4 regions of the Intestinimonas sp. HCP28S3_D6 genome follow, and region 4 is predicted to be linked to each of the others. Evidence: predicted binding sites of a transcription regulator. Region 4 holds the regulator's gene; each other region holds the start of a gene.
What was found. Region 4 encodes HrcA, which represses chaperone genes, less so after heat shock. Its sites were predicted from a motif close to TGTTAGCACTCNNNNNNNNNGAGTGCTAACA; they were not measured.
Positions count from the first base shown of each region.

Region 1: ACTNBK_RS13925 (Hsp20/alpha crystallin family protein) is a predicted target of HrcA. The motif match lies at 1,508-1,538, and genes of this name have one in related genera.
Region 2: ACTNBK_RS13505 (Hsp20/alpha crystallin family protein) is a predicted target of HrcA. The motif match lies at 1,794-1,824, and genes of this name have one in related genera.
Region 3: ACTNBK_RS04295 (co-chaperone GroES) is a predicted target of HrcA. The motif match lies at 2,492-2,522, and genes of this name have one in related genera.

Region 1 is NZ_JBQHTM010000048.1:20,100-24,296, forward strand. It holds gene ACTNBK_RS13915 (copper amine oxidase N-terminal domain-containing protein) at 1-818, shown strand, start outside; gene ACTNBK_RS13920 (phosphohydrolase) at 874-1,398, opposite strand; gene ACTNBK_RS13925 (Hsp20/alpha crystallin family protein) at 1,736-2,164, shown strand; gene ACTNBK_RS13930 (hypothetical protein) at 2,215-2,394, opposite strand; gene ACTNBK_RS13935 (helix-turn-helix domain-containing protein) at 2,516-2,719, shown strand; gene clpB (ATP-dependent chaperone ClpB) at 2,752-4,197, shown strand, end outside.
Region 2 is NZ_JBQHTM010000045.1:13,934-18,130, reverse strand. It holds gene ACTNBK_RS13515 (HNH endonuclease family protein) at 1-520, shown strand, start outside; gene ACTNBK_RS13510 (magnesium transporter CorA family protein) at 616-1,533, opposite strand; gene ACTNBK_RS13505 (Hsp20/alpha crystallin family protein) at 1,919-2,365, shown strand; gene ACTNBK_RS13500 (HdeD family acid-resistance protein) at 2,400-2,933, shown strand; gene ACTNBK_RS13495 (hypothetical protein) at 3,072-4,197, opposite strand, start outside.
Region 3 is NZ_JBQHTM010000007.1:91,816-96,012, reverse strand. It holds gene ACTNBK_RS04305 (aminotransferase class V-fold PLP-dependent enzyme) at 1-324, shown strand, start outside; gene groL (chaperonin GroEL) at 451-2,079, opposite strand; gene ACTNBK_RS04295 (co-chaperone GroES) at 2,157-2,441, opposite strand; gene ACTNBK_RS04290 (diacylglycerol/lipid kinase family protein) at 2,639-3,565, opposite strand; gene ACTNBK_RS04285 (helix-turn-helix transcriptional regulator) at 3,595-3,810, opposite strand; gene ACTNBK_RS04280 (DUF6809 family protein) at 3,893-4,159, shown strand; gene ACTNBK_RS04275 (WG repeat-containing protein) at 4,162-4,197, opposite strand, start outside.
Region 4 is NZ_JBQHTM010000038.1:7,661-11,857, forward strand. It holds gene ACTNBK_RS12360 (D-alanyl-D-alanine carboxypeptidase family protein) at 1-389, opposite strand, end outside; gene ACTNBK_RS12365 (GNAT family N-acetyltransferase) at 571-1,032, opposite strand; gene hrcA (heat-inducible transcriptional repressor HrcA) at 1,253-2,305, shown strand; gene grpE (nucleotide exchange factor GrpE) at 2,331-2,891, shown strand; gene dnaK (molecular chaperone DnaK) at 2,973-4,197, shown strand, end outside.

The DNA of each region.
Region 1 (4,197 bases), on a different contig from region 4:
TCAGTGCCGGCTCCACCCAGCTCTCCGCCAACATGAACATGAAGCTGGACGTCCAGGCCCTGCTGGAGGGCATTGCCGCCATGACCGACACCGCCTCTGAGGTGGACGCCGAGACCGCTGCCCTGCTGGCCACCCTGAAGACCGACGGCATCGACATGGAGATCCGCGGCGACATGGCCACCGGCATGCTCTATCTCAAGATGTCCGGCGACGCCCTGGCCACCGCCGGCATCCCCGCCGACACCTGGATCTCCATGGACCTGAACGCCCTCTACGGCACCATGGGCATCGACTACACCTCTCTGCTGGACATCTCCAAGACCCTGGACGCCTCCGCCCTGCTCCAGACCGCTCTGAGCAGCACCACTCTCACCGACAAGGACACCGACTACGCCGCCATCTCCGCCCTGGTGGAGGGCGTGGCCAAGTTCCTGGCCGACGACTCCTTCGTGAAGGACGGCGACAACTACACCACCACCTACACCCTGGACCAGGACGGCGCTGCCGCCTCTATCTCCTTCACCCTGCTGATGAAGGACGACACCGTGGTGGGCTATGACCTGAACATGAAGGCCTCCGCCGGCGCCGCCGACGATGCCGGTACCCCCGCCATGACCATGGACATGAAGGCCGGCATGGACGCCGACAACAACATGACCGTCTCCATGACTCTGGACTCCGGCAGCATGCTGGACATGAACCTGGAGATGACCGGCAGCTACGCCGCCACCGACAAGACCCCCGAGCTCACTCCTCCCGCCGACGCCACCGTGATCCCCTACGAGCAGCTGATCACCGGTGCCGCCGCCCAGGCCTGAGCACTATCCCCGGAAAGTAAAATCAGCCCTCCCCGCCACGGGGAGGGCTGATTTTTTATGCCGCCCGGGGCCGGGGCACCGGCCGGAGCCGTGGCTCCTGACGGGCGGTCCGGAAGGCGGCGGGGTCGGGGTGCAGGCGGAGGAGCTCTGCCACGGCGCACACCTTGTCCACACAGCTCACCACCAGGGATTCCAGGTAGCGGTAGGGCCGCAGGGTCAGCGGCCACATGTGCTTGACGATAATGTCACGCTCCTTCTCGCTGAGGGAAAAGAAGGTCTGGGCATTTTTTAGGGCCGTCTTGGGGTGTTCGGTGCCGTGCCACTTGCCGTTGGGCGCCTTCTGGCTAGTCCAGTCATAGAGATAGAGGTCGTGGAGCAGACCGCCCCGGGCAGCGGCGCAGGCGTCCAGGCCGATCCACAGGCACACCCGCCAGCTCCAGTAGGACACCCACACGCTGTGGTGGAAGCAGCTGAAGCCCTTGGCGTGCTGGGGCAGCCGCTCCATGGCCCGGACGGCCGGATGGTCCATCAGGTCATCTACCGCGGTCAGGTACGTCTCATATTCAAAAAAGGTCCACATATGCGGTCCCTCCTTTTTTCGTTTTCCATAGCATACCCCATCTTCTTTGGAAAACCCTTTTCCCGGGATTAAGAATTCCTTACGGCACGCGGAAAAAATAGAAAACGAGTTTTAGCACTCTAAGTCATATAGTGCTAATGTTTACAATTGGGACATATTTTTTTGTATATTTGTTCACAGTGCAGGGCGTATACTAGGTCCAGAAACAAAGAGAAAGGGTTGGTTCCCAAGGGAATGTGACCCTGGAAAGAGGATGGTTTTCATGGCAGACGCAAGATTCTAGCAATTCATTTCCACGACTGCTAACGTGACCTGATCTTTGAAAGGAGCCTTTGATATGTTTGGTATGATCCCCTTTGAGCGCAGTGATGATAACTTTTTCGACCTGTTTGATAATTTTGAGCGTAAGTTCTTCGGCAACAGCAACGCCGCCATTCCCGATTTCCGCACCGATATCCGCGACGCCGGCGACCGTTTTGTTTTAGAAGCGGAACTGCCCGGCTTCAACAAGGAGGACATCAAACTGGATGTGAAGGACGGCATCCTCACCATCTCTGCCCAGCACGATGAGAACAAGGACGAGAAGGACGACAAGGGCAGCTACATCCGCCGTGAGCGCCGCTACGGCTCCTTCACCCGTTCCTTCGACGTCACCGGTGTGGATGAAGAGCACATCACCGCCTCCTACAACAACGGTGTGCTGGAGCTGAACCTGCCCAAGGCTGTGCCTGTGGTACCCGAGGCCAAGCGCATCGCCATCGAGTAAAGACCTGGCGAGGGAGCCGGTCGGCAGGGCCGACCGGCTCCTTCGGTTTCTTACTTGCCCGACTCCGTCTCCCGCGACTTCCAGTGGGGGCAGGTATGATCCGGGCCGGGGTGCTTGCCACACCGGGGCACATGACAGTGCCCATACCACAGTGGCCAGAATTTCCCGCCCTCCCCCAGCACATAGTGCTGCCGGTAATGGGCGCAGGTGCCGCAGACCTCTTTTTCCACAATATTTTTTCCCACCGCAGTTCCCATAAATCATCACCTCGGGAATCATGTTAAACCTTATAAGATGTAAAGTCAATACACCTGATTAGGTTTATGCTATGGTTTTCCTGAGGTGAATGATATGTATTGCTACCCCAGACTCCGTGATCTCCGCGAGGACCATGACCTGACTCAGGAGGCGGTTGGCCACCTTCTAGGCACCACGCAACAGCAATACTACAAATACGAAAAAGGCATTCAAGAAATCCCCGCCCACCACCTGATTACATTGGCCAAATATTACCATGTCAGTGTGGACTATCTTTTGGGGCGGGATACAAAATAAAGGTATCACAACCCGAAAGGATGTGACGTTTCATGAACATGAATCAGTTTACCCAGAAATCTCTGGAGGCGGTGCAGTCGGCCCAGACCATCGCCCAGGAATACGGCAACCAGCAGATTGAGCAGGCCCACTTCCTCTACGCCCTGCTGGAGCAGGAGAACGGCCTCATTCCCCAGTTGCTGGGCAATATGGGCATCACCTTCCCCAGCTTTGAGGCCGCCGCCCGCAAGCAGGTGGAGGACCTCCCCCGTGTGACGGTGAGTGGCGGACGTGAGGCAGGCAAGGTCTACATCGCCCCCGATGTGGACAAGGTCATGAACGGCGCCGAGTCCATCGCCAAGAGCATGAAGGACGAGTATATCTCGGTGGAGCACCTCTTCCTGGCCCTCATCGAGTACGCCAACTCCGGCCTGAAGGACCTCTTCCGCACCTACAACATCACCAAGGAGGGCGTACTGAAGGCCCTCTCCGCCGTCCGGGGCAACCAGCGGGTGACCTCCGACAACCCGGAGGAGACCTACGACGCCTTGAAGAAGTACGGTACCGACCTGGTGGAGCGGGCCCGGCAGAACAAGCTGGACCCCGTCATTGGCCGTGACGATGAGATCCGCAACGTCATCCGTATTCTGAGCCGCAAGAGCAAAAATAACCCCGTCCTCATCGGCGAGCCCGGCGTGGGCAAGACCGCCATTGCCGAGGGCCTGGCTCAGCGGATTGTCAAGGGCGATGTGCCCGGCTCCCTGAAGGACAAGACCATCTTCGCCCTGGATATGGGCTCCCTCATCGCCGGCGCCAAGTACCGCGGCGAGTTCGAGGAGCGGCTGAAGGCCGTCCTCAATGAGGTCAAAAAGTCCGAGGGCAAGATCATCCTCTTCATCGATGAGCTCCATACCATCGTGGGCGCCGGCAAGACTGAAGGCGCTATGGACGCCGGCAACCTCCTGAAGCCCATGCTGGCCCGTGGCGAGCTACACTGCATCGGCGCCACCACCCTCAACGAGTACCGCCAGTATATTGAGAAGGACGCCGCCCTGGAGCGCCGGTTCCAGCCCGTCATGGTGAACGAGCCCTCCGTGGAGGACACCATCGCCATCCTCCGTGGCCTGAAGGAGCGCTATGAGGTGTTCCATGGCGTGAAGATTACCGACGGTGCCATCATCGCCGCCGCCACCCTCTCCAACCGCTATATCACCGACCGTTTCCTCCCCGACAAGGCCATCGACCTGGTGGATGAGGCCTGCGCCATGATCCGCACCGAGATCGACTCCATGCCCACCGAGCTGGACGTCATCCAGCGTAAGATCATCCAGCACCAGATCGAGGAGGCCGCTCTGAAGAAGGAGGACGACCCCCTGTCCAAGGAGCACCTGGCCGAGATCCAGAAGGAACTGGCCGAGATGCGGGACGAGTTCAACGCCAAGAAGGCCCAGTGGGAGAACGAGAAGAACGCCATCGGCAAGGTCCAGAAGCTCCGGGAG
Region 2 (4,197 bases), on a different contig from region 4:
CTGCGAATATCAAAGCATTTCCGAAATCACCGAATATATGGCGCGGCATAAATCAGATGCGGACGCAGATGAATTGTGGCAGTATTTCCAAGATGTTATCCATTGGTCTGAGAAGATTTTCCCAAAATACTTTTCGGATATGAAAGGGTTGGATTGGTGTCATCTCTACAATGAGTACCATAATCGCGCCTACAATTCTGCGGTCATGTCCGCAGAAGTAAAACGTCTACACGAGGATGAAGATGTGCAAAAGCCGAAAGGCATTTATGAGTTCTTACTTTGCCGAGATACCGATCCGTTCGCAGGCAGATTGTTAAACCTGCGTGCATTTGATAAACGGGAAAAACTGGCGGCGTACAGCAGGCAAAATGGGATATGTCCTGTCTGCGGAGAGCATTTTGAATTTGAGGAAATGGAGGGCGATCACATCAAGCCTTGGAGCAAAGGCGGGCAAACAACGCCCGATAACTGTCAAATGCTTTGTAAATCCTGCAACGGTAAAAAAACCGATAAATATTGAGATGCACCCCATTCGTTAGACAGTATGGCATGCTGCCTGACGAATGGGGTGTTTATTAAGTCCAAAGAGGTACCAATTCGCTGGTATCGCGGGATTCACCAGAATTTTTTCTTCTTCATCACCCAGAGACAAATCAAAACTACAAGAACACTGATGCCAATGACTGCCGGGTAGCCGTATTTCCAGGTCAATTCCGGCATATTGGTAAAGTTCATGCCATACCAGCCTGCCACCAGAGATAGGGGTAAAAAGATAGTCGTGACGATGGTGAGTATCTTCATAATGTTGTTCTGGCGAATATCGATTTCCGCCTGAAACAGTTCCCGCACCTGTAGTCCATATTCCCGCAGCATCTGTGCCTCATTCTTCAGACGCCCAATGCGTTTCTCCACCATATGAAACAGGCGAAGTTCATGCTCTTCGAAATACTCATTTTCATTTTCCTGAAATTCACAGACCATATCATCCAACTGCGTATAGTACCGTATCCAGTTGGATATTTCTTTTCGTATTGCCGTCATTTTGGGGTTGAATCCCGCCAACTGGCCTGCCAGCACCTGATCTTCGAGTTGATCCAGCTCATCCTCTAATTCCTGCAAGTGGTGCATATCCTTGGCGATGATCAGCTCCAGGAACGTATAAAAGAAACTGCCTGGACTCTTTTCCATCTGTGGATTCTCCCGGAGCAGTCTCTGGATCATGGCATGGGCCACACCCGCATCGTCGCTCAAAACCACATGGCTGGGTGTCATCAGATATCCGAAGGCGATGGGTGCCTTTTCTTTTGTATGCCGTGGGGTCACAATGGTCCCGCACAGATAATTTCGGTGGGGTTCAGCCTTACATACGCGGGCATCCCTCGCTGTAGGCGTATGGCGGAGAACCTGCTCCAGTCCCGGGAGTTGGAGATTCTGGTCCAGTTCCTCCGAGGACAGCAGTGTAAGGACGCAGGTATCTGGATCTGGCTTTCCAGACAGCGGCGTCAGGTTAGAACCTATCCTATATTGATACATAAGCGGCCTCCTGAATCGCTTCTTTTTCAGTGCCATTGTACCACTATCTGCACAAAGCGCAAGCCGCCTGCGGTTTCATCGTGAAAAGCATTTTCAATGGTTCTACGCAGTGCAATCGGGGTATAACCAGCATCATTTTCTTTCCTGATTCGTAGGCGAGCGCTAAAAGTGCTGAGGCATTCCTTGCGGCCCCAGCATTTCTAATGCCTGACGGCCGAGAAATCGTATCATATGTGAACGAACTTTTGTATTTCTGTTAACATTAGCACTCTCCTATTGACAGTGCTAACGCAAGAGACTATAACAGAGTCGTTCCAAGCGGGAGGGCAAAACAGCCCCCTCACACAGGGCATTTCAGTAAGGATTATGAATGGAGGAATGACTTATGATGCCCAGTATTTTTGGTGAGAACCTGTTTGATGAATTTTTTGATGACGACTTTCCTATGATCCCGATGCGTTCTATTCGGAATCCGCTGTACGGGAAGAACGCCAAAAACCTGATGAAGACCGATGTGCGGGAAACCGACAACACCTATGAGCTGGATATTGATCTTCCCGGCTTCAAGAAGGATGAAGTTCAGCTTGACTTGAAGGATGGCTACCTGACCATCAGCGCCGCCAAGGGATTGGACAAGGACCAGGAAGATAAGAAGGGCAAGTACATCCGTCAGGAGCGGTACGCCGGTGCTTGTAGCCGCAGCTTCTTTGTGGGCGAGGGAATTGAGCCTCGGGATGTGTCCGCCAAGTTTGAGGATGGTATCCTGAGAGTATCTCTTCCCAAGCAGGTAAAGAAAGAACTGCCCAGAAATTCCACAATCACGATTGAATAAAAGACAAAGCTAGCTAAGAACGGAGGCATGCATGATGAGTCGGACAACTTCCCGTGTGTTGTGGGTCATTGCCGGTGTGCTGCTTGTGATGGCCGGTATCGCCTGCCTGAGAAATCCAGGCGCTGCACTCACAAGCATGACGGTGATCCTTGGCGTTGCGATGCTGTTCTCAGGCATCGTGGATATTGTGATTTTCGCCACTGCTCATAATGATATGGCCGGGTCAGGATGGTTCCTGCTGGACGGAATTCTGACGGTGCTGCTGTCTCTGTTCGTTCTTGGCAATGGATGGTTTACGGCGCTTACCCTGCCGTTCATTTTTGGAATGTGGCTGATTTTCTCTGGCATAACCAAATTCGTGAACTCCTTTGACCTGCAGCGGCTTGGAGTACGCGGCTGGGGCTGGTTCACTGCGATTGGCGTTCTGCTCGCATGTGCCGGTTTCTTCTCATTCCTGTCACCCATTGCCAGCCTTGTGGCCATGACTACTGTTGTAGGTGTGTTCCTGATCCTGCAAGGAATTGTATCCATTATGCGTGGATGCTTTTCTGGCCGCCTTTGGATTTGATTGCTCCGTCGAGTAATTCAGAATATGACTGCATGTTCAAGTGAATGTAAACGGTCGTGGTTTAGCAGTAACTACTGAACCACGACCGATTTATATTTGGGCAAATCTTTTGAATTAGTTTTGAGTATCCTGAAACTCCTACTTTGCGATATCAATCTGAATATAGACAGTCAGCTTGTTCTGGCCCACGTCGATCCAGTCCATGGGCTGAGTACAATCATAATCGTAGTACAGCTGATAGCCCTCCATGGCGTCAAATTCAACCTCTGTGGACTTATCCACCTGGAAAGCCTGTTCCTCGGAATTCTCTTTTCCGGGATTGATAACCACATTCAGATAGCAGGCGTCCTCCGGGAACAGAATGCTCATAGCCGCCTGCTCCTCCATGAGCCGGGGTTCATCGTAGAGAATATTGCTGCGGGTCACGGAGACTACGCTGCCGTCCTCGGCGCTGTACTCCGTCACCTCCATGCCGTTGATGAGGCCGGTCGCATCGTCGATAAAGTAAATAACCTCGCTGCTGATCCCTGTCAGACGATTCTCTCTGGCGGCGGTCAGGGTGCTGGTCCCATACTCCGTGCTGTCGGTCTTGCCCGTCACGGTCTCATAGTCACACGGCTGACGCGCCAGCCAGCGGTCAGACACCATGGCTTCATACTCAGATGCCGGACACAGCGTCATCGTTTTCAGGCCGTCTTTTTCGCAGGTGTACAGGGCACCGGGAACGTCATCGTTGATGTATCCCGCCTCGCAGTATACTACCTGGTCAGCGTCATCGTACTGTTCATAGTCATACCACAGACGGCCATTGGAACTGACGAATTGCCGGACAGTCTTATTCTGCCAGTTGTTTTCTCCGTCCCAGGTCTCGGAGACGCAGGTCACCGCGCTGTGTTCCTTCATGATCATGGGGATGCTGTTGCTGTTGCGAAGGTCTGTGATCTCCGGATCATCCTGCCCGCTGATGGGCATAACGGAAGCGTTGGAGACGCCGGCTACTTTCCCGTCCTTACAGCTAACATTCATCGCCCGGATTTCCTCCAGCGCATCATCCTTGGCATAGGAGAAAGACACAGTTGTCTCGCCGTCTCCCAGCGCCCGGAAGCTGGCGACAAAGGTTCCGTCATTGTCCTCCTCCGTGACCAGCTCCAACAGGGTGGTGTCGTCGATGGTAAAGTTCCAAATGAATCCTTCCTTTTCGGCGGGAAGGCGGATGGTCAGAATGCCTGCTTCCTGATCAATTTCATACCAGGTGTCGGATGTT
Region 3 (4,197 bases), on a different contig from region 4:
GAGGAGCGCCTCACCGGCCACCTCATCGCCCGGCTGGCCGAGTATGAGGAGGACGGCCTCCGGGTGCTGGGCACCAAGGACGAAAATAAGCAGGTGGGCGTGGTATCGGTGGACTTCTTGGGAAAGGATAACGCTGCGTGCGCCTACCGCCTAGAGTGTGACTTCGGCATTCAGACCCGCTGCGGTCTCCACTGTGCCCCCCTGGCTCACAAGACCCTGGGTACCTATCCACAGGGCACTGTCCGCTTCTCTGTGGGACCCTTTACTCGATTTGAGGACATCGACTATGTCCAGGGTGCCGTGGCGGAGATCCTGTGCGGATAAATTAACCGAATATATACAGAACGGACTGCCCACGCCATTGGTGTGGGCAGTCCGTTCTGCTTTGAAGAGACAGGAAATTACAAAGCCCACGGCATAAGGCCGTGGGCTTTGTTAGCGGATCTTCGATTAGTACATGCCGCCCATGTCGGGAGCGGCGGGAGCAGCGGGAGCGGGGGGCTCGGGCTTATCGGTGACCAGGCTCTCGGTGGTCAGCAGCACGCCGGCCACGGAAGCGGCATTCTCCAGGGCGGAACGGGTCACCTTGGTGGGGTCCACGATGCCGGAGGAGATCATGTCGCAGTAGGTCTCGTTCAGGGCGTTGAAGCCATAGCCCACCTTGCGGGAGTTCTTCACCTTCTCCAGCACCACGGAGCCGTCGATGCCGGCGTTGGCGGAGATCTGACGCATAGGCTCAGTGAGGGCACGGGCCACGATCTGGACGCCGGTCTTCTCGTCACCCTCGGTGGTCTTGAGCAGCTTCTCCACGGCGGGAACAGCGTTCACATACGCGGTGCCGCCGCCGGCCACGATGCCTTCCTCAACGGCGGCGCGGGTGGCGTTCAGGGCGTCCTCGATGCGGAGCTTCTTCTCCTTCATCTCAGACTCGGTAGCGGCGCCCACGCGGATAATGGCCACACCGCCGGCCAGCTTGGCCAGACGCTCCTGGAGCTTCTCGCGGTCATAGTCGGAGGTGGTGACCTCGATCTGGCTGCGGATCTGAGCCACACGGTCCTTGATGGCCTGGGCGTCGCCGGAGCCGTCCACGATGATGGTGGTGTCCTTGTTGACCTTCACCTGGCGGGCGTGGCCCAGCATGTCGGCGGTGGCCTCCTTGAGCTCATAGCCCAGCTCGGAGGAGATCACGGTGCCGCCGGTCAGGATGGCCATATCCTGGAGCATCTCCTTGCGGCGGTCGCCGAAGCCGGGGGCCTTCACGCAGCAGACGTTCAGGGTGCCGCGCAGCTTGTTGACGATCAGGGTGCTCAGAGCATCACCCTCCACGTCCTCAGCCACGATGAGCAGCTTCTTGCCGGACTGGACCACCTGCTCCAGAATGGGCAGCAGCTCCTGGATGTTGGAGATCTTCTTATCGGTGATGAGGATGGCAGCGTCGTCCAGGACGGCCTCCATCTTCTCGGTGTCGGTGACCATATAGGGGGCGATGTAGCCGCGGTCGAACTGCATGCCCTCCACGACCTCGCTATAGGTCTCGGCGGTCTTGGACTCCTCAACGGTGATGACGCCGTCGTGGCTGACCTTCTCCATGGCCTCGGCGATCAGCTTGCCGATGGTCTCGTCGCCAGAGGAGACGGCGCCCACGCGGGCGATGTCCTCGGTGCCGTTGACGGGCTTGGAGTTCTCCTTGATGGCCTCGATGGCGGCGGCGGTGGCCTTGGCAATGCCGCGCTTCATGATCATGGGGTTGGCGCCGGCGGCCAGGTTCTTCAGACCCTCGCGGATGATGGCCTGGGCCAGCAGGGTGGCGGTGGTGGTGCCGTCGCCGGCCACATCGTTGGTCTTGGTGGAGACCTCCTTGACGATCTGGGCGCCCATGTTCTCAAAGGGATCGGGCAGCTCAATCTCCTTGGCGATGGTCACACCGTCGTTGGTGATGAGGGGAGTGCCGAATTTCTTGTCCAGCACCACGTTGCGGCCCTTGGGGCCCAGGGTGATCTTAACGGTATCGGCGAGCTGGTTGACACCGCGCTCCAGGGCGCGGCGGGCGTCCTCGCCGTAAATGATCTGCTTGGCCATGAAAAATTACCTCCTATACGATGACGGGCCGGCGGCAGTCCCGCCGGGCCCTAAAAACTGAAAATACAGACCGGATCTTACTCCACAATGGCCAGGATGTCGCCCTGACGGACGATGGTGTACTCCTCGCCGTCCAGCTTCACCTCAGTGCCGGCGTACTTGCTGGTGATAACCTTGTCGCCCTTCTTCACGGTCATGACGACTTCCTTGCCGTCCACCATACCGCCGGGGCCCACCTCGATGACTTCGGCCATCTCGGGCTTCTCCTTGGCGGCGCCGGTGAGGATGATGCCGCTCTTGGTGGTCTCCTCGGCCTCCACCATCTTGATGATCACTCTGTCTGCAAGGGGCTTGAGCTTCATTTGAGGTTCCTCCTTATATAGTTATGGTTTTTGTCCATTTACGATTTAAGTGTTAGCACTCCAAAATCATGAGTGCTAACTTCGAGTATGATGATACCTCTCCTTGCCAAAAAAATCAACCCCCAATTTTGAAAATTGGGGGCTGTTTTTCAGAAAATTCACCTTTTGTTCACAAAGGGACAGGCGGAGTGCCAGACTCAGCCGCCGGGGGTGTGGTAGTCCAGGCCGGCGGGGTAGAAAAACCACACCTTTTTGGGGGAAAGGGAGACGGTAAATTCCTTGGAACGCATGACCTCACCGTCCACCACCGCCGTCAGCTCCTGAGGGGAGGAGAAGGCGAAGGAGGTGCCGTGAAAGTGGGAGAGGACCTCCGGATGCTCCCGATAGCGGCCCGTGGAATAGGCGCCCAGGAGGCGGAAGAAGGTGAAGCGGCTGACCTTGGGCACCACCAGCATGTCCAGGATGCCGTCGTCGGGCTGGGCATCCCCCACCGGCATGAAGCCGCCGCCGTAGTGGCGGCCGTTGCAGATGCAGATGATGGTGCTCTCCCCATTCAGGACGGTGTCTCCGGCCCGGATGACGGTGGGCCGGGAGAGGCCCTTGAAGAGGACGTTCACCACCAGGGAGAGGCTATAGGCCGCCATGCCGCCCAGAAAGGGGAGGGATTTGTACTTGTGGACGTCGGCAGCGATGCGGGCGTCCACCCCGGCGCAGCACACGTCGATGCCCAGCCGCCCGTTGCAGTCCATCAGGTCGAAGGCGGCCTGGGGACCGGCGGCCAGAGCCGCCAGGTCGGAGAAGGCCGTCCGGTAGGTGGGGCCAAAGAGCTTGATGAAGTCGTTGCCGGTGCCCTTGGGCACGTTGGTGACGGCGGCGTTGTCAAAGCCCGCGGCGGCGTTCACTACCTCGTTGAGGGTGCCGTCCCCGCCGCAGGCGTAGAGCCGGACCGGCTCCCCCGACTCCGCCGCCGCCCGGGCCCGGGTCTCGCAGTCTCCGGGGGCGGTGCCCAGAAAGAGCTCGTGGTCCAGCCCCAGACCGGTGAACGTGTCCGTGATCTGGCGGCACAGGGCGTCGGTGCTGCCCCGCTTGCCCGCCGCGGGGTTGATGAGAAAGAGGTGCTTCAAGGGAAGGGCCTCCTTTTGGTGGGGATAAGTCACTGGCAGGGCGGCGTACGGCCCACGAGGTCATCCAAAGCAATGCCGTAAAGATCTGCCAGCTTTACCGCAATGGAGAGCGGCATGTCCCGCTCTCCGGACTCATACCGCCGATAGCCGCTGTATGAAATGCCAAGATGTGCAGCCATCTGCTCCTGGGTCACCCGATGAGACTTGCGAAGCTGTTTCAGCCGTTGAAAAAATTCGTCTGTCAATTCTGACACTTCCTATTGACGTTCCATATGGAACGATTTATAATTAAAATGCTCCATATGGAATGAAAATGGGGGGATAAACATGGAAGGACCGGTTCAGGCCCTATATGTCTATGCGTTGGAAAAGGTGCTGGAGCATTGGTCGCCGGATCAGCGGTCACGCTATTGGGAAATTGCAGAACAGTATGAAAAGGATAAAAAGCAGCTGCTGTGCCATCTGAAAAAAGAGGAGCAAACACATCTGGAACAATTGACAGAAAACATGAAAGAATACATGCAAAGAGAGGGAGAGGCGCTTTTCAGGGAGGGGCTCTCCATGGGGCTTTCGCTGGGGCGGTTACTGCGGTAGGTTTACCACAGGGTGATGCGCTGCTCGGCCCGGGCCAT
Region 4 (4,197 bases):
GCGATGTGCTCGGCCAGGGCCACGGCGGCGTCGTTGCCCGACACCACCGCCACCGCCTTGATGAGCTCCTCCACGCTCATCTGCTCCCCTTCCTTTAAATAGACCTGGGAGCCCCCCATGGAGGCGGCGTAGGCGGAGACGGTGACCTGGTCGGTGAGGGCCATGCGGCCCTCGTCCAGGGCCTCCATCACCAGCAGCAGGGTCATGATCTTGGTGACGCTGGCCGGCTCCCGCTTGTCGTGGGCGTTCTGCTCACACAGAACGGTGCCCGTCTCCTTTTCCATCAGCACTGCGTCGGCGGCCTCCACCTGGGGACTGCCAGCGGCGGCAGCGGCGGCGGGACAGACCAGCAGCCCGGCGCAGAGCAGGACCGCGAGGGTTCGTTTCATCATGGCGCTTCTCCTCCATCATCGAAGATTCCTGTAAGAAAGAGGATGTGGAGGGAGAGAGGATTCTATACTGGAAAGAATGGGAAGGGAGAGGCAGCGGTTTTTGTTGAAAAAAAGAAAGGACGATCGGAATAGAGGGATTTCGCCCCGGACCGGCCCTTCTGTGTCGGTGGGGTAACGGTCAGAGCTCCTTTTTCATGGCGATGTCGGAGAGCTCGAAGGCCACGTGGTCGTGGTCCTCATAGCGGAAGCCGTAGGACTCATAGATATGGAGGGCGGCCTTCAGGCTGTGGTGGGAGGTGAGGACCAGGGTGTGGACCCCCATGGCCCGGGCGGCGTCAATGGTGGCCTCCATGAGGGCCTTGCCGATGCCGTGGTTCCGGCAGGCCTCCAGCACCCCGAACTTGAAGGGCTCGGCCACCCCATTGCCAAAGGGCTCCAGCATCATCATGCCCACCGGCTTCCCCTCCGCCATGGCCAGAAAGATGCGCCCACCCGCCGCCAGCACCCGCTCCGGGTGGGTCAGCTGGTCGATGTCCGCCGGCTCCAGGAGGTCGTTGCCCTCCAGCCAGGGTAGGGAGATGTCCATGAGGGCATCCTTATATTGAGCGTCATAGTCCTGAATGGAAAAGTCAAACGGCATGACCGCCCCTCCTCTCTGTTTCCATCATCCTACCACACCTGCCTGCCGTTGGCAATCGGACAATGGGTGTGCAAGATCAAAAAGCAAAAATTACCGGGGTGAAACCGTTCACATTTAATTTACAACCTACCCTATTGACTTTTAACCGGGGTGGTGGTAGATTTACATTAGCACTCAGGGAGAATGAGTGCTAAAACCACAGAGAAGAAGGTGAGCGGGGATGGATCTAACGGAACGGAAGAAAAAGATCCTCCGCGCCATCATCGAAAACTATATCCAGACGGCGGAGCCGGTGGGCTCCAAGGTCATCGCCGCCACGCCGGGACTCAACGTCTCCTCGGCCACCATCCGCAACGAGATGGCCGATCTGGAGGCCCTGGGCCTGCTGGAGCAGCCCCACACCTCCGCCGGGCGCATCCCCTCGCCGGGGGGCTACCGGGTGTACGTCAACGAGCTCATGGAAGACTACCGCCTGTCGGTACAGGAGACCCGGAAGCTCAATGAGGCCCTGCATCTGAAGATGCGGGAGCTGGACCAGGTCATCGACCAGGCCGGCCGGGTGATCTCCCAGCTCACCCAGTATCCCGCCTTCGCCCTGGCCTCCGGGTCCAGCCGGGTGACCATCCAGCGCTTCGATCTGCTGATGGTCTCCAGCGACTCCTTTATTATTGTAGTGATGACGGATACCAACGTGGTCCGCAACCGGCTGGTGAGGCTGCCCTCCGACCTGAGCGAGGCCCAGCTCCAGCTGCTCAACACCCTGCTGAACACCACCTTCACCGGCCTCACCCTGGACGAGATCACCCCCGAGCTCATGCGGGTGGCCTCCCACGCGGCAGGCGAGGCCTACGGCCTCATCAGTTTGGTGGTCTCCTTTGCCATGGATGTGCTGGAGAGCCTGGAGCAGCGCAGGGTCCACACCGCCGGCATCGCCAGTCTCCTCTCCCACCCGGAGTACCGCAGCCTGGACCGGGCCGCCCCCCTCATGAGCTACCTCAGCGAGGACCAGGACGCCGCCCGTTTTCCCATGCCCCAGGGGGACCCCATGGAGATCCTTATCGGCCCGGAGAACGTGGCCGACGCCCTGAAAGACACAAGCGTGGTGGTGGCCAGCTACGACATCGGCGACGGCATGCGAGGCGTCATCGGTGTGGTGGGCCCCACCCGGATGGACTATGCAAAGATCACCGCCCGTCTCTCCTATTTCGCCGCCGGCCTGAGCCGCCTCTTTGAACAGGGCAGCCTGCCGCCGGCAGAGGAAAAGGAGAAGTAGGACGATCCACTTAGGAGGTAATCGCTTGAGCAAGCAGGAAAAGAAACAGCAGGACCCGGCTGTGGAGGAGGTCCCCGTGGAGGAGACCCAGACCCAGACCGAGGCCCAGGCCGCTCCCCAGCAGGAGGCGGCGGCCGATCCGCTGCTGGAGGAGCTGGAAAAGCTGCGGAAGCAGATGGACGAAAAGGAGGAGCAGTACCTCCGCCTGGCCGCCGAGTACGACAATTTCCGCAAGCGCTCCCAGAAGGAGAAGGAGGGCATCTATCAGGGCGCCAAGAGCGACGCCGTGGCCGCCTTCCTGCCCGTATACGACAATCTGGAGCGGGCCCTCAAGCAGGAGACCGCCGACGAGGCGTACAAGAAGGGCGTGGAGATGACCATGACCGGCCTGAAGGACATCCTCTCCAAGCTGGGCGTGGAGGAGATCCCCGCCCTGGGCGAGACCTTCGACCCCTCCCTCCACAACGCCGTCATGCACGTGGAGGACGAGAGCGCCGGGGAGAACACCGTGGTGGAGGTCTTCCAGTCCGGCTTCAGGCTGGGCGAGAAGGTCATCCGGTTCGCCATGGTGAAAGTTGCGAACTGACACTATCCCGTAGGGGCGGCCTTTGGCCGCCCACACGACCATCGTTAAAAATAAGTTTTCAATATATTGGAGGAATCGTTTATGTCTAAGATCATCGGTATCGACCTTGGTACCACGAACTCTTGCGTGGCCGTCATGGAGGGCGGCGAACCCGTTGTTATCGCCAACGCTGAAGGCAACCGCACCACCCCGTCTGTGGTGGCCTTCTCCAAGGACGGCGAGCGTATGGTGGGCCAGGTGGCCAAGCGCCAGGCCATCACCAACCCCGACCGCACCATCATGTCCATCAAGCGTCAGATGGGCACCGACCACAAGGTGACTATCGACGGCAAGGCCTATACTCCCCAGGAGATCAGCGCCATGATCCTTCAGAAGCTGAAGGCCGACGCCGAGGCCTATCTGGGCCAGAGCGTCACCGAGGCCGTCATCACCGTCCCCGCCTACTTCAACGACGCCCAGCGTCAGGCCACCAAGGACGCCGGCAAGATCGCCGGTCTGGACGTGAAGCGTATCATCAACGAGCCCACCGCCGCCGCTGTGGCCTACGGTGTGGATAAGGAGAAGCAGGACCAGAAGATCATGGTCTACGACCTGGGCGGCGGCACCTTCGATGTGTCCATCCTGGAGATCGGCGACGGCGTCATTGAGGTCCTCTCCACCTCCGGCGACACCCATCTGGGCGGCGACGACTTCGACCAGGCCATCATGGACTGGATGGTCGCCGAGTTCAAGAGCTCCAACGGCATCGACCTCTCCGGCGACAAGGTGGCCATGCAGCGCCTGAAGGAGGCCGCTGAGAAGGCCAAGATCGAGCTCTCCGGCGTCACCTCCACCGCCATCAACCTGCCCTATATCACCGCCGATGCCACCGGCCCCAAGCACCTGGATCTGACCCTGAGCCGCGCCAAGTTCGACCAGCTCACCGCCAACCTGGTGGAGCGCACCGCCGGCCCCGTGCGTCAGGCCATGAGCGATGCCGGCCTCTCTGCCAGCGACATCTCCAAGGTCCTGCTGGTGGGCGGCTCCAGCCGTATCCCCGCCGTGCAGGACATGGTCAAGAAGCTCACCGGCAAGGAGGGCTTCAAGGGCATCAACCCCGATGAGTGCGTGGCCATCGGCGCCGCCATCCAGGGCGGCGTCCTGGTGGGCGACGTGAAGGGCCTGCTGCTGCTGGACGTCACCCCCCTGTCCCTGGGCATCGAGACCATGGGCGGCGTCATGACCAAGCTCATCGAGCGCAACACCACCATCCCCTGCAACAAGAGCCAGGTCTTCACCACCGCCGCCGACAACCAGACCTCCGTTG